Regions from separate parts of the Paenibacillus sp. FSL R10-2796 genome, predicted to be linked through region 1. Evidence: riboswitches for the same ligand, from Rfam matches in the RefSeq annotation. Region 1 holds a riboswitch; each other region holds the start of a gene.

Region 1 (4,220 bases):
TACGGGATCATTGAGAGTAATGATGAGTTAAGTGCAGCTTACTTCCAGCGCGTGATGTCTGAAACTTATTTCCGTAAGCAGCTACTTGAGCCTTATATGGAATCAAGACTAGCTGCGGCGTCCAGATCTGCGGATATTCTGAGCTTTGTGCTCCATTGGGGGCGGTTCCTGCCAGTGGCGTTAGAGCAGTCTTTTGCTCAAAATGCTGTGAAGGATTATTTGCTAGAAAAGCTCCAGCTGGAGCATGATCCGGTGGCTTCTGTGGCGGAAATTCATGAAATTGTAGATAAGGCAGAAAAAGATCGCCGCAAAGGAACAGGAGTTGCTCCTAAGGCACTCTCCCTAATGCAGGATCTTGCTGCTTCAGCAGATAGATTCTTACTGAACCGCTTATCGCTTTCTGATATGACGCAGGAGGAGCTTCTGGAGGTAGTTTTTTTACGGTATGGTAATGTTGTCGATTGGCAGCCGCCACTGGATAGGATTAGCAAGCAGAAAGAGAATGCGCTGCGTGCCGCTTACCGCTGGTTTGGTGAAGAGAAGCCGAATGAGGAGATTTTTACAGGATTGTCTCCGCAGGAACTAGACGATGTGCAGCTACTGGGTCGTCGTTTGCTAAAAGAGGCGCGTGTTCTGGAACCCTTTGAACGGCTTCCGCTAGCCTTTTACTATACAACTCAGCGTGAAAGGGGTCCGCTGGATTACGATGCGCTTCTGGAGCTGTTAAAGCGTAAAGCCGGTTCCGACAAAGAAATCATCTATCGGTTTTTTGCTTGGTCGCAAGGCAATCCTTTATTTACGGTTTCGAATAAAAAGCTGCAACCGGGTTACCGTAAGGCGATTCTGAAGTATTTCCTGAGCAGTGATCGTGAAGCGTTCAAGAATCGGGAATTCCGAAAGAACTATGTCGCGGCAGCTCGGCCTGCTCTGCAAAATGTGTACAATGAAGCCCGCTCCCAACTGGCTTCCCCGCTGGCGCGCTGGATCAGCCGCAGCCGATTTCGACTCTTAATCTCCGGCTCCATTACGGGTATTCTGGTGATTATTGCAATTATCGTATTCAGTATGCTGCGTCCGGATGATACGAAGACGGCTCTGCCGGGGACAAGCCCTGAGCCGACCCCTGTTCAGAGTGCAGGCAATATGCTGCCTCCGGCTTCAGTATACTTGAAGGATCAGAGCGTCGAAGGAGATAAGGGGAGCAGCATATTGGTGTTCACCTTCGCAAGTGCAGATGACTGTGTGCAGTTTAAACCGACTGAGGTTAGTTTAATGTCTTCGTCTACAGAGATAGATAAAAGCTTTAAGGTCGCTGCTACAAATGGGACTTGTCCAGTGCCGTCAACGGATGGGACGGATGAGGGAAACGCTGCTGACGAGTCAGATGCCGCTGGCACTACTGGAGGAACAGCAGAAGGTGCAGACTCTACTAACGCTGTAGCTGATGCTTCTCCGTCCACTACGCCTTCCTCTGATACTGAGAACAGCACTGGGTTGCCTTCCGCAACAGCTGTGACTGAAGGTGAACAACCTTCCTATCAGGTTGAGGTTACATTGGAGTCTGGAGCGACAATTCTAGAGAAAAGTATGATCAAAGCCGGAAGATTTACATTGATCGTAGATCCCGATCCTAATATTCCACCAGCTTCTGATTCAAGTGCTGAACCCTCCCCGACTGCAAGTCCGGATGGAACAGTCGAATAACAAGCTTTCTGAACAGCAATAACTACCGGAAGGTGGCGTATTGCTGTTCATTTTTTTGCTGCCCATACTAAGCTTTTCTATAGACATGCTATGTATTAATAGATATGATTATGGATGTCAAAATAAGATACTACATACTGGAAAAGGTGCAGACTCTATCAATCTAGTCGTCTGCTTAAAAGGGAAGTCCGGTGCAAGAGTCCGGCGCGGTCCCGCCACTGTATGTGCGGAGCGTTTCTTCTATAAGCCACTGCCCCGAAGGTAGGGTGGGAAGGTGAAGAACAGCGATGAAGCATTAGCCAGGAGACCTGCCTTTTTCGTGAGCGTTTCTATTCTTCGTGGGGTAAGAATGTGGAACATATACAGATGGACTGTTGGCAGGAAACAAGCGCCGCAGCCTCAATTTGTAATCTTCCCTGACCGCCCTCCAAAGGGGCGGTCTTTATGTTATGCGTCTTATTCCCGGCAGTACCCATTCTTATACAGAAAGAGGTTAAACAATGAAGAAAATCATGTCTTCCAAGTTTGTAGCACTTGGGCTGGCCTTATTCATGGTCATTTCAATTCTAGGAACATCTCTTGCTCCGGCGGGACAAATATTTGCAGAAGCGAGCGCTGGCGCCGGTCTGGAGGCAACTGCCGCGGAGCGGATTAATGTTGCGGATGCGACTTATGCGGCTGCAGAATATCTCTTGAAAGGTGGCGTGCAATCGGATTGGCAAGCCATTGGATTAGCGCAAGCAGGGTACAAGCTGCCGGCTAGTTACCTTTCAGAGCTTGAGAAAAAAGTAAAGGATGCATCTGGCGATTTCACCAATGTAACCGATTATGCTCGAATCGTGCTCGCAGTGAGAGCGATTGGTGCAGATCCTACTAGCTTTGCTGGTAACGGAACGACTCCTGGCTATAATCTGATTGAGAAAATTTATAATAATAGCAAGATCAGTGAACAGACGCTTAATAATCCGGTATATGCTTTACTTGCGCTGGATTCTGGTAAATATAATATCCCAAGTGACGCGAAATGGACGGCGGATAAGCTCCTTACGGAGATTCTCTCCAAACAGAATCCGGATGGGGGCTTTGCACTAACCTCAGGCGCAAGTGAGCCTGATATGACAGCGATAACCTTGACGGCTCTGGCGGCACATAAAAATAATCCCGAAGCCTACTTAGCAGGGCTACAAGCCGTAGCTTGGTTATCTGCAGCTCAAGATAGCCATGGGGGTTACGGTGACAGTGCTGAAAGTAGCGCACAAGCAATCCTTGGACTCACATCCTTCGGAGTTGATCCTAGTGGATTAGAATACACCAAAAACAAAGTGGATCTAATGGAGAACCTGCTTAGCTATCGTCTAGCTGATGGTAGCTTCACCCATAGCCGTGGTGGAAGCAGTAATATTCTGGCGACAGAGCAAGGGCTTCAGGCGCTGGTTGCCTATAATTTGCTGTATAAAGGAAGCAACAGTAAGCTATACGATTTTTCCAAATCCTCCATTCAGAGCTCACTCATCTACGCCCCTGTAACGATTGAGGGACCACGGGCTACGTTGGCACAAGGGTACGCCTATGCTGGCAACGCACTTGGAGCGTTAGAGAAGCTGGCGCTTCAAACGAACTTGCCGATCACGAATCCTTCAGGCAGTTATGTGACTGGCATTGGAAATATTGTTGCTGGAAGCTTTGGTGGTTATGACGGATGGATGTATGTTGTATCACGTGACGGAAAATGGATTAATCCCGATGTAGGCATGAGTGATTTTGTACTTAAAGATTCAGATCAGGTACTGGTTTATTATGCCGGAGATGACACTAAGCTTGTGGATTCCGTTACGCTTTCCAAAGCAAATCTTAAAGAGGGCGATTCTTTTACCGTCACTGTAACTAGTAAGACGTGGAAATGGGACGCTGCTACGAACACTTCCTCTCCTGTAACTGCAAAAGCTGCGGGTGTTCAGGTCCAAATTGGAGCTCACAAGGTAACGACGAATGCTAAAGGTGAGGCCGTATTCTCAGGAAATGTGCCCGCAGGTGACTATACACTGACTGTAACTGGCTACCGTGAAGGCAAAGCCCCAACGATTGCTAAATATACAAAAGCTCTAAAAGTGATTTCTAAGAATGTAACAGCTTCGCTAACCGTTGAAGGCCCGGAAGGGTTGATTAGTGAGGGGACTTTGAAAGCCTCCAATGCCCTTGAAGCGTTGCAACAACTAGGGTCTACCGATGATTTTAAAGTAGATATCACCAAATCGTCTTATGGCAACTTTGTATCAGGTATCCATGGAGTTTCGCAAGGTACTTACGACGGATGGTGGAGCTTCGTGGTATCACGCGGCGGGGAGTGGATATATCCAAGTGTGGGTATGGATGCGTTCGAACTACAGGAATCCGATCGTGTGCTTGTCTATTATGCAGGAGAAAATACACAGGTTGTAGATGCTGTGGTGCTTTCCCCATCACACCCAAAAGCTAATGAAGCTTTTACTGTAAAGGTTTCACAGAAAAAGTGGGTG
Region 2 (4,220 bases), 170 kb from region 1:
TGTCATACACAATGACCTTAAGTCTCCACGCAACACCCTTGTTGAATTTCAGAGTCAGCACGGCATTTTCACCGTATTTTTGGGAAGCTGTGAGCTTTTTGAGTTGGCTGGCTTTGAGGGTAAGCTCCTCACCATTTAAGGTGTAATCTTTACCTTTGGTCAGATACTTTCCGTTGGCACTAATGGTGGTTAGCTTATTGCCGTTCAGGTTTAGCTTAACCTTGGTATCTTTGATTTGTGCACCTTTTTTTAGGTAGACCAAATCGCTTTCGGTGCTGGAGGAACGCTCCTTCAGACCAGACATTAATACATTGTGGAGTTCAGGATCAGACCACTTATAAGTTTTACGGTTGAAATGCTGCCCGTTATCCCAGAGCATGGAAGTCATTTTCTTTTCTTTCAAATAATAAGTCAGATACTCGAAGAATTTAAGCTTCTCGCCCTGTTCAATCACACCCGTGTCTTTATCGAAACCTAATAAACCAAATTCGCCGACGATGACAGGGATGCCTTTAGCTACAAATGTATTGTAAACGTTATCAAAAGTTTGAGTGATATCATTTTTTGTATCTTTTTCAAATGTGGTGTAGCCGGCAATGTTCACACTAAACGGCCAGAAGCCATAGAAGTGAACGGTCGCAATAATATTTGGATCGTTCAGAGCCGTAATCGTCTTATAGAGATGATCCATTCTTGTTTGCGTAGGTGAAGACTCTAATGAAGGTAATACAAGTGGGCGGAGGTCGTTTTTCCCACCGGATTTCCGCACGATTTGATAGAAAGAGTTATTAAGTTCAGTAAGCATTTGCTCCATTTTTGCTTCGTCTGTGCTTCCACCATCGGTGAACCGAGGTTCATTTATGCTCTCGAACATCAGCTTATCGGATTTGTCCTTGAAGCGATCGGCAATTTGAGTCCAGGCTGCATTATAACGTGCCAGCGTTTCATCGTGTTTTTCTTCCATATGGCTTACCCATAGCCAGGAATCATGATGGACATTAATCATGACATAAAGCTTGGCGTCCAGTGCCCAGCCGACAACTTCTTCCACACGGTCGAGGTAGGCCTTTTCTAGGGTATAGTCTGGTGCCGCACCCATGTGAGTATCCCAGGTCACAGGAATCCGAATGCTTTTATAGCCTTGAGCGGCGATCTTTTTAATAAGATCTTGGGTCACACGTGGATTGCCCCAGGAGGTTTCATCCTCACCTGTAGCATCTAAAGTATTGCCAAGGTTCCATCCGGGCTGCATTTCGTCTACATAGGATTGGATCTTACTCTTTGGCGCTGCCTTAGCTTGTTGCTCGTCCTTAGTTGCAGCTGCGGCCATGGATGAGAACAGAGAGAGCAGAAGAGCGGTGACAAGTGTCAATGATAAGAAGGATTTCTGGATTCGCGTAGTCATTGAATTCTCCTTTGTGAGATAAATTTAGGATGCTTGGACCTGGTTTTGACGCTGTACTCGGTGGTTAGATGAACACAAACACCTCCAGTTTTATTTTGTAAACGCTTTCTTAATATACCCTAACATAGAATACACTTAGCGAGTACCTTACTAATTTGTGGTAAATTCATATAAGAATTAGTGATTTAAATTAATTTACCCCACAGTTGGATAAAGAAATTATTTGAATAACCCTACTCGTAGAAATTGGTTATTCAATAGGATTATCTCTAGCTGCCCGTTATACAAAAAAGAAATATAACATGACAAAAGCATATATATTAGATATGATGAAGCATGAAAATTTAAAATTAGAAATAGGTGCCAACTATGAATGTTGCGGAAGTACAATCATAGATTGGTTAAATGGAAAGCGGGTGTGAATCCCGCGCGGTCCCGCCGCTGTGAAAGAGGAGTCCTTGCAAAATGCCACTGGGAAACTGGGAAGGCAGCAAGGGTGATGATACTTGAGCCAGAATATCTGCCTTTTTCTGTTACACCATCAAACTCTACGATCGATAGAGAGGTGCTTGAATAGTGTTTGCCAGCTATTACTGTGGTTCACTATCTTAACCTCTTGACGTTTATGTTGAGTGGTTTTTTTGTGGTTATGAGAAAGTTTATTCTGTTTTTTATCATAGGTATGAAGGGAAGGGTTATGGAAAAATGAAGAAAAATAAGTTTTTAGCGTGGTTACTTATTGTAGCTGTATTTATTACGACATTCTCTACAAGTGTAATCCCGGCTCAAGCAGATGGAGCAAGCTCTACCCTTAAAGGGTATGTATCTGTATCCGTAGAGAAATTCACCTTAGGCCAAGGGTATATTAAGGAACCTATTAAAGTTCCGATTTATGAAGGCGATAATGGCGCATCTTTAATAACACGTGCGCTAGGTGATGGGAATTATAGATATTTAGGAAATATAGATAGTGGTTTTTATTTATCAGAAGTTAAAGATAGTGGCAGAAGCGAAGTCAATATTCCACAATATATTTTAGATATGATTTCAGCCGATGGGAATACAGTCGGCACTAAAGCAGACCCCGAGTGGTTAAGTCAGTTTGACTACACCTCCATGTCGGGTTGGATGTATGCAGTAAATAATGTGTTTCCTCCGTTTGGGATGACCGATTATAAGCCTCAAGACGGTGACATCATTCGAACTCAGTTCACCACTTATGGCTATGGTTCTGATCTTGGCGGCTGGGGGGAAATCCCAGTTCAACTTGCCAATAAGGATGCTTTAACTGCGGAAATCGCCGAGATTAACAGTGCCCCTAATAAAGAAACTATTTTGGACAGACCAGTAGTGCAATCGGCAGTTTATGAAGCCTATTCCGTGCTCGAAAACATGGCAAGCTCTCAAATAAGTGTAGATCATGCGCTTGTCGGTCTTAATAATGCATTAGACATAGAACCCCCTGTTATTACAGTAAGTGGCATACAAGATAAACAGGAAGTATCCAATAAAGAAATAAGCTTCAAAGTAGCTGTCACAGACAATGTATATAGTGACATTACTCCAGAAGTGAAGCTGAATGGAGTTACTTTATCACCTGCAAATGGGGAGTACAAAGCTACTCTGAATTCAGGCAGTAATGTAATTACTGTAACGGCTCTTGACGGAGCTGGAAACAAAACAAATGTAACTTATCAGGTTACTTACAAACTGGAAACTACAGTTGCCGTCAAACAACAGTTAGATAAAAACCTTGCTTATATTTTAAATACTGTAAAGAATCCAACGTTTGGAACAGGCAGCGGAGAATGGTCGATCCTTTCTCTGGCACGGGCGAACTATACAGTACCTAACGGTTATTACGATCTTTATTACAACAATGTAGCTACGAAAATAGCATCAACCATTAAAGAGGATGGAAAACTCGACGCCAATAAAAGCACAGAGAATTCCAGAGCGATTCTAGGACTTACCTCTATCGGAAAAGATATCACAAATGTTGCGGGATATGATCTGAGAAAAGCACTGGCTGATTATCAATATATCCAAAAGCAAGGCAATAATGGTCCGATTTTTGCTCTGATTGCGTTAGATAGCCATAACTATGAGATTCCTGTAGTTGATGGAGTTACAGAACAGACCACAAGAGAAAAACTAGTTCAGTATATTTTAGATAAAGAGGTTAAAAAAGGTACAGCAGAAGCTGGTGGCTGGGCATTAGGCGTAACCAAAGCCGATGTCGATATGACTGCGATGGCGATGCAAGCTCTTGCACCTTATTATGCATCCCGTGATGATGTAAAAGCCGCCGTGGATCGGGCCATCCAATGGCTGTCCGATAACCAAAACAATCAAGGCGGATTTACAAGCTGGGGAAGCACTAGCAGCGAGAGTATCTCGCAGGTAATTGTAGCCTTAACTGGTGTAGGTGTAGATCCGCACACTGACGCTAGATTTGTTAAAAGTGGAAATTCGCTTATTGATGCATTACTTAGCTTTGCTGCACCTGAGGGTGGATTTAAGCATATCCTCACAGGCAAAGTAGACAATATGGCAACGGACCAAGGTACGTATGCTCTTGTGTCCTATGATCGTCTGATCAATCATAGCAACCGTCTCTTTGATATGAATGATGTACAATTAGAACAACCTACTACTGTTGTAGCCAAACAACAATTAAATAAAAGCCTTGCTTATATTTTAAATACTGTAAAGAATCCAACGTTTGGAACAGGCAGCGGAGAATGGTCGATCCTTTCTCTGGCACGGGCGAACTATACAGTACCTAACGGTTATTACGATCTTTATTACAACA
Region 3 (4,220 bases), 550 kb from region 1:
TTCGCGCCATGTCTTATCTTCCTTGATACGTTTCTCCAGAAGAACAGGGAACGGCATTGGCTGTCCATCATATTCGACTTCAGGAAAGATTAGGCCATTCATCAATAAATATCACCCTGGGTACTTATTCACATGTTCTCCCCAACTTGCAGGAAGCAGTGCCCCGATGTATCTGAGATTCTATTCTAGGAACCCGAAAAGAAGTGGAGAAAATTGACGAGACACCCACTTCACTCGGATAAAGGGTAGAAGAATGGAAGAAGTCAGGGGGATTTAACGAAAAATGGCACGGTCCCGGAATCCCGGAAAACCGCGCCATTGCGCCATTCTTAGATATGCTGGTGAAGGGAATTGAACCCCCGGCCTACGCATTACGAGTGCGTTGCTCTACCCCTGAGCTACACCAGCTTAACGCTGTTTTTCTGTCAAACAAAAAATATTATACAACTTCCAGCCAGAAACGCAAGCCTATTTCTCCCTGTTTTCCGCCCTTCTAAAATGCTAATCCACCTGTAGCTTACGCTCCACAGACTCTAACTTTCCACGGCTAGTAGAGGGTTTATCGCGGCGGTCGTCTATTTTAAGTGAGGTAGAGACACGTTCTGCACCTGCGGAAAAAGGAGACTCATGCAAAGCTTCTACCGCGGCAAAAATGCGTTGCAGAGGCCCTTCGATGATCGTCCCCATGGACGTAAGTTCATAAGTAATCCCTTCTACTGTCTTCAGCACCCGCTGCATATCCGCAACATAGCTGCTAAGACTGGTACTGCCTGTTCCAATTGGAATAACTGTAACTTCAGCAATAGGCATGAGAATACCTCCTCGAAATTTTATAGTAGCTGTCTCCTTCCATTGTAACAATTCCACCGCTCTGTCACAAACTAAGCAAGATTATCCTCCCTTATCTCTTCTATTTCTTCTGATTACTCCAAAATATGACTTTGGGCTAAGGGTATTTTCTCATGAGCAAATTCTAGGGTCATCTGCACTATATTTATGGACTCTTTGTGGCATCTTTTCGGACAATTTATGAATCATTTCGCATCTCCCTGTGGATCAATTGTGGATTACTTATGGACAGCCTGTGGATCATTTGTGGAGTACTTTTAAAGAACCCGCTCCCCGCGCGGGTTTTCTAAAAAACTGTTTACAAACACAACATCTTGGGTTATTTTTATCTAACGACAACAAAATATAGTGGAGACAGGCGCTTTGATCCTTAACCGGATTTAGAGCTTAATAGGGAAGCGCGGTGAGAATCCGCTGCGGTCCCGCCACTGTAACCGGATGGCCTTCTTAAGCTTCTGGGAAGCTTGAGAATCCACATCTCCCGGCAAATGCCACTGAGGGTTAGGAACACCCTTGGGAAGGCGCCGAGAGATCCCACGGAAGCCAGGAGACCTACCTGTTTCGACGACACCAACTATTGATGCCTGCGAGGAACAGGGATGGTGTCCGCATGCGGTCATCTACGTAGAGACCTCTGCAAATATCCGTGTGGATATTTACATAACGCATCGGGCATTTTCTGCCATCCTCGGGTAGGGGATGCTTTTTTTATGTAATCTGAACAAATATACGACTGCTTATAGCAGTCCAACTTCTTATGGATATATGGATTTGATGATAGATGTTTTTCTTTTATACTGAGAGGAGAGCTGTACAATGACGTTGTTGGAGAGACAATTTAATGGAGTAGAAAATGCACGGGAAGTTCTTTTAGAAGAGCTCATTGATTTAGGCCGGGATATTATCGACAGTCGGGATATGGACCTATTGCGCGAGAATGCCAATTTGAATGGAGAGAGTTTCTCCGGTAAAATGAGCAAGTTCGGCAGTGAATATTCAAAATGGTACGCCCGCAATTTTACGATGCCGCCACAGCTAGTGCAGGCTATTGATGACAATGTCGTCTATGTGCATGATCTGGATCAATACGCGATTGGAACGACGAACTGTATTTTTATCCCGTTTGATAAACTTCTCCGTGAAGGTTTCAATACCGGCAACGGCAGCGTTCGTCCTCCGAACTCAATAATGACAGCTATGTCTCTGGTAGCGATTATTTTCCAATCCCAGCAAAATGCTCAATATGGTGGTGTATCCGCCAATAAACTCGATTACGATCTGGCACCTTATGTAACCAAATCCTTCGCCAAGCTGTTCCGCAAGGGTCTGGATTATTTTGAAGAAGGACAAGCTGACGAATCTTTGGGCGAGATTACGATGAGCCGGACCGATCTGGCGGAGTCATATCCAAGGGCGTTCCGTTTTGCACTAAAGGAAACCGAAATCGAAACTCTGCAAGCGGCTGAAAGTATGGTACATAATCTGAATACCATGTCCAGCCGATCCGGTGGACAAATACCGTTTACCAGCATCAACTACGGTACTTGTACTTCACCAGAAGGTCAGCTTGTAATCAGTTCTCTGCTAACCGCAACTATGAACGGACTTGGCAGCGGAGAAACACCAGTGTTCCCGATTCAAATCTTCAAATGCAAGCAAGGAATCAATCAACAGCAAGGCGATCCTAACTATGAACTGTTCCTAAAAGCAGCTGAATGTTCTGCGCGCAGACTATATCCAAACTTCGCTAATCTGGACGCTCCGCTCAACTTGCAGTATTATGATCCAAGTGATCCTGATACGGAGTTCGCTACAATGGGCTGCCGAACCCGAGTGCTCGGTGACCGTTTTGGGCGTAATCATTGCTCTGGGAAGGGCAACCTTTCCTTTAATACACTGAATCTGGTTCGGCTAGGTCTGGCACACGGCACAGTAACAGGCAGACGTACCGTCGCAGACGAAGCTGGCTTCTATGAAGCTCTAAATCATTATATGGATATTGCGCTGGAAGGACTTCTCCATCGCTTCCACATCCAAACCGCACAAAAAGCTAAAGCTTCCGATTTCATGATGCGAGAAGGCGTCTGGGAAGGCGGCGAACACCTTGCACCTGATGACACTGTAGGCGATCTGCTGAAGCATGGCAGTCTGTCTCTTGGCTTCATCGGTATGGCGGAATGTATGAAAGCTATGTACGGTAAACACCATGGCGAGGATATGGAAGTTCATTCCAAGGCGCTGGCTATCGTGCGTCATATGCGGGACTATTGCGATCGGAAAAGTGAGGAACTGGATCTTAACATCACCCTGTTCGCAACTCCAGCAGAAGGTTTGTCCGGTAAATTCACCAAAGTTGACCGCAAGGTACTGGGTTCCATTCCGGGCGTAACCGACCGTGAATATTATACGAACTCTTTTCACATCCCTGTATACTTCGATCTGGGTGCTGCTCAGAAGATCAGCTTGGAAGCTCCTTTCCATGAATACTGCAATGCCGGAGCTATTTCTTATGTCGAATTAAACGGCAATGCCCGCAACAACCCATCGGCTTTTATCAAAATCATTAAATATGCGCTCGAACAACAGGTCAGTTATTTCAGCATTAACCATCCGATTGACCGCTGCTCCAGCTGTGGATACGAAGGCGTAATTGGGACAAACTGCCCTTCCTGCAACGCACATGAGAATGACGTGCACATCCGCCGTTTGCGCAGAGTTACAGGTTATTTAACCGGCGACTATCAGACCCGCTTTAATGCCGCCAAACAAGCTGAAGTACGGGATCGCGTTAAGCATCTATGAATATTTGCGGTTACTATCCGGAGTCGATTAACGAGGGAGAGGGCATGCGGGCCGTCCTCTTTCTCAGCGGCTGCCGCCATCGTTGCCCGGGATGTTTTAATCCCGAGACATGGAACTTTAAATATGGAGAAGTCTTCACCTTAGAACGACAACATGAAATCATTGCAGAAATCGCCGCTAACCCTTTGCTGGATGGTCTGACACTGGCAGGCGGCGATCCTTTTTTCTCAGCAGAAGAGTTGCTGGGGTTCATTCATGAGCTTCGCGCTGTACTGCCAGGTTTCTCAATCTGGATTTACAGTGGTTATACGTACGAAGAACTTACAGCCCTTCCCGGTACGCCGGAGTGGAATCTACTTAAACAGTGTCAGGTGTTAATAGATGGAAGATTTGTAGAAGAACTGAAAGATACTACGCTTCTCTACCGGGGAAGCTCCAACCAACGCATTATCGACATTCCGGCCAGCATGAACGGCTCGGAGGTCTTTCTGTGGCAGCCTGCTGCGCTATAATATATCAATTTTTGATATTGAAAATTAATTTGAAATAAGAAGGGATGAACTAACTAT
Region 4 (4,220 bases), 560 kb from region 1:
TTCTGGAAAGAAGAGGAACTGCCGCTGCCGGATATTCCTGCAGTTATAGTCCAGAAACCTGCGCATCTTGTCATTGTCCGCGAACCTGCTTCCGGCCATGTCGCTGCCTTCAACAGTGGTCATCTATATACGAATGAGCATACCCACACGTCTGCCAAGTATGAGAAATTCGTATACTCAACAGGCTTCGGGTTCAGCGTACCCCGCTCCGAATGGGGATTGTCTCAAGGGGCATTTGATTCCATGCTCGCTCTAAGTGAGAGCGGGGACAACTTGTATCGGGTCAGACGGCGGAATATGGAGTCAAAAATTGTGGACAATGTGCTGCACTCCGTCTGGAAGCCATGGACTAATGTGGAGGTTCGGACCTGGATCGTTGCTGGGCTGCCCTGGCATATTCGGATACACCGGATCGAGACCGGACGACCGTTGGACGCTGCAGAGGGCGGCTTCGCACTTGGTCAGGAAGCGGGGGTGGAACAGCAGATCGGCCTTACAACCGCCGCAGTATCTACAGCATGGGGAACAAGCGGAGTCAAGGGTTTGATCGGCTATGAAAAGGCTGAGCTAATTTGGCCTAATGCCAACACAAACCTGCTTCATCCCCGGACTGTTTTGCCTACACTGACGACTTTCCTTGAGCCTGGAATCCACTGGCTGGCTTCGGCTGTATACGGTGATCCGTCGGGAGATTCTTGCGGTGGTATTCTTGAACAATCACCTGAGTCTATTTTGAAGGTTACTTTTGATAAGGACATCATAAAGGTTTTTACGTCTAGTGAAGCGGAATTTATTATCAAAAGAGAGTGAGAATTACCGCTAACAACATTGTGTTAAAAAGACAAGTAATTGAGTAGAGTATGACTGATTTCTCGTATGAAAAATAAATTTCTGTGGTTGTACAATTTCCCCCGTACAGGCACTTCTAGGCGCACGCCCACATACAATAAGGATGACCATGAACCCGTAAGGCAAACAGATCGGTTTCATTGTACAAGTGCGGGAGGTGTCGCCAAGTTGCCTGGATTCTTAAGCACGATTGCGTTGCTGATCAAAGAACTGACGCTGCTGGTATCATACGTAAGGAATAATGCATTTCCACAACCGCTCTCGGAGCAGGAGGAAAGCCGATACTTAGGGATGATGGCTGAGGGAGATGCCAAGGCCCGCAATTTGTTGATTGAGCATAATTTGCGGCTCGTTGCCCATATAGTGAAAAAATTCGATAACACCGGAGAAGACATGGAGGATCTGATCTCCATCGGCACCATCGGCCTGATTAAAGCTATTGAGAGTTATCGTCCGAACAAAGGCACAAAGCTAGCCACTTTTGCTGCCAGATGTATCGAAAACGAAATTCTGATGCACCTAAGATCCTTGAAGAAAACTCGTAAAGATGTATCTCTGCACGACCCAATTGGGACAGACAAAGAAGGTAATGAAATTACACTTATCGATATCCTTGGCTCCGAAGCTGATGATGTCATTAAAGAAGTAGATCTGAAGATCGAAAAGAGTAAGATTTATCGTAACCTTGATATTCTGGATGACCGGGAAAAAGAAGTTGTCGTTGGGCGGTTTGGATTGGATACAGGTGGAGAAGAGCGGACACAGCGGGAGATTGCTAAGGAGCTTGGAATCAGTCGCAGCTATGTATCGCGGATAGAGAAAAGGGCACTGATGAAGCTGTATCATGAGTTTTATAAGGCTAAGCGGTAGGGTCTTAGAAATAACTAAAGATTCACAATAGATTTTGTTAAAAGCGACTTGCCAACAAGGGGGTTGCTTTTTTTGTTAATTCAAGTAGTTGGGCTAAATGAACATAAAAAAAGCATATTCAGAAATTTAACTGCCCGTCTGCCCATTTATTGCTCAGCTCACACAACACTGATATTTCGCTGCGGACTGATCATAACGCTGTAACAAAATATGAATTATGCAAAATCTCATGTGAAAATAATGTTAAAAAAGTCATTAGAAATATTGATATGAACATTTTTCTTTTCATGGTATATTATTCAAATAAATATTTATGGTGATCACATAGAACTTTCCATGTGACTTAAAAGGGGAATGTTGGTGAAATTCCAACGCGGTCCCGCCACTGTGAACGCACTTAAGAATTACATTGTTAACTTTAAAAACAGTTGATGGTGTAATTCCTAATAAACTGCGAAGTCAGAATACCTGCCATAAATAAATTCAGAGATCCCACGAGGATGGGGGAGGTGTTTTTTGTCATGTCCAAATTTTTTTTTGGTGCTTTACTGTTTATTTTATTAGAGTGATATTGAATCAATTATGTTCATTCTTAATGGATTTCAAAGATTCATAAATACGGAAAATGTTTCGTTGTTAGCTTCAGAGGTGCTGCTGTTGACATGTACTATTAGTGGTTACTGATGTTGTATCACCATCGATAATTCTCCTATATTTATACCGCGGCAAAATAGAATCAGTTGTTAAATAATACTGTACAATTGATTTTATCAGTTGTACATTTTCGTGAGAGCGAATTTATTTGATAGGAGAGAAAAAATATGAAGAAATATAATGCACTTTTGCTTGCCTTATTTCTTTTAATTGCATCTTATAGCCTTATATCTTATGTGAATGCTGATAGTATAAATAAATCAGAAGAGTCATTTGTTGGATTAAAATTGATTCCAGAAGAACAAACAATTGATTTATCAGAAGATTCTCCGTTGAATGTGGAATTTGATCAGGGTATTAGCGAAGGTCAATTCTTTAATTTGATTAATTTAGTGGATATTAATAGTAACAAGTCGATAGATATAACGAAATCGATCGAAGGTCATCAATTAATAATAACCCCGCAAATTGCTTTGGAAAACGCCAAAGAATATATTTTGTATATACCTCCGTACTCCCTTTCAAATATAAATGGAGAAAAATTGAAAGACAATTACATACTTAAATTTAAAGTTGTTAGTGACGAGAGTCATCAACAAGACTCTGTAATAAACTCTACATATCAAAATTTAACGGTAGTTGAATCCACATATGATGATTTTAGTGTGATTAATTCTACTCATGGTAAGCATTTAATGAAATCTATTTTTTTAAGTGAAAGTACTAATGGATTAGTTCCATTTTTAACTCAAAGTGCACAAGTTGGTGGGGAAATATATGCTGGTATAGATAAGAGTGGTTTTATAGGTGCAAATGGAGATTTATGGTTATGGGGAAGTAATGATATGGGACAGTTGGGAGACTTTATAACTCCATCTAGTAATAAACCAATACAGTTAGCTGGCACCGATGTGGTTGCGATGAATAAAGGCATCACTGGTGGTACTTATAGCACATATGCTTTGAAAACTGACGGTACAGTGACGGCTTTTGGATTCAATTATTGGGGGTTTTTGGGTTTGGGTCCTGCTAGAGATCAGACTGATTTTACTGTCTTTCCAACTTCCATTTATGGATTATCAAATGTAAATAATATTAGCAGTAGATTCTATCATACTCTTGCTGTTAAATCGAACGGATCATTATGGGGATGGGGAGATAATCAATATGGGCAAGTAGGAGGGGATAGTTCAGAGTTAATTACAATTCCTGAACAAATCGAAGGAGTAAATGGGATTCCTCTTACGAATATCATAGCTTCAGATGTTGGTGAGACACATTCTATTGCACTTTCTTCAAATGGAAATGTATATGTTTGGGGGGGCAATAATCACGGTCAACTAGGGAATGGAACCCTCGTAGGTAGTAATATTCCACGTTTAATACTAATGAGACCGAATAATGCTCCTCCAATGACAAATATTAAAGCAATTAGTTCAGGAGATAATTTTAACTTGGTATTAAAAGATGATGGGACCGTATGGAGCTGGGGGCAGAATGATAATGGGCAACTCGGTGATGGTTCTACAATAGAACGTCGTTTTCCTGTCCAAGTAAGAGGGGAAAATGGGGTAGGTCTACTAAAAGATATAATCGCTATTAGCGGTGGTGGAAATTATTCTTTAGCATTAAAGTCAGATGGGACTGTTTGGAGTTGGGGAGGAAATAACAAGGGCCAACTTGGAGATGGCACGACTGAAAGAAAACTTGCTCCTACCAAAGTGAAAGCGTCTAATGTATTGAAAATAGATGCAGGGGAATCACATAGTATAGCGCTTACAGAAAATGCGGTTATAACATGGGGAAATAATGAGGTTGGTCAATTAGGTAATGGATCAATGAATTCT

The links. A riboswitch is a leader RNA that binds a small molecule or an ion and turns the genes downstream of it on or off. The one in region 1 is predicted to bind cobalamin.
Region 2: another riboswitch for cobalamin. It lies ahead of NST58_RS04450 (S-layer homology domain-containing protein); the one in region 1 lies ahead of NST58_RS05115 (DUF4430 domain-containing protein).
Region 3: another riboswitch for cobalamin. It lies ahead of NST58_RS02845 (anaerobic ribonucleoside triphosphate reductase); the one in region 1 lies ahead of NST58_RS05115 (DUF4430 domain-containing protein).
Region 4: another riboswitch for cobalamin. It lies ahead of NST58_RS07880 (Ig-like domain-containing protein); the one in region 1 lies ahead of NST58_RS05115 (DUF4430 domain-containing protein).

What each region holds. Positions count from the first base shown of each region.
Region 1 is NZ_CP150178.1:1,151,403-1,155,622, forward strand. Features, by position in the region: gene NST58_RS05110 (glycosyltransferase) at 1-1,704, shown strand, start outside; cobalamin riboswitch at 1,832-2,035, shown strand; gene NST58_RS05115 (DUF4430 domain-containing protein) at 2,205-4,220, shown strand, end outside.
Region 2 is NZ_CP150178.1:982,747-986,966, forward strand. Features, by position in the region: gene NST58_RS04445 (cellulase family glycosylhydrolase) at 1-1,405, opposite strand, end outside; cobalamin riboswitch at 1,747-1,948, shown strand; gene NST58_RS04450 (S-layer homology domain-containing protein) at 2,111-4,220, shown strand, end outside.
Region 3 is NZ_CP150178.1:605,304-609,523, reverse strand. Features, by position in the region: gene NST58_RS02860 (hypothetical protein) at 1-102, opposite strand, end outside; tRNA gene NST58_RS02855 (tRNA-Thr) at 337-408, opposite strand; gene NST58_RS02850 (MTH1187 family thiamine-binding protein) at 502-810, opposite strand; cobalamin riboswitch at 1,189-1,424, shown strand; gene NST58_RS02845 (anaerobic ribonucleoside triphosphate reductase) at 1,666-3,651, shown strand; gene nrdG (anaerobic ribonucleoside-triphosphate reductase activating protein) at 3,648-4,163, shown strand; gene NST58_RS02835 (ribonucleoside-diphosphate reductase subunit alpha) at 4,219-4,220, shown strand, end outside.
Region 4 is NZ_CP150178.1:1,712,734-1,716,953, forward strand. Features, by position in the region: gene NST58_RS07870 (DUF2264 domain-containing protein) at 1-810, shown strand, start outside; gene sigK (RNA polymerase sporulation sigma factor SigK) at 1,018-1,719, shown strand; cobalamin riboswitch at 2,017-2,210, shown strand; gene NST58_RS07880 (Ig-like domain-containing protein) at 2,541-4,220, shown strand, end outside.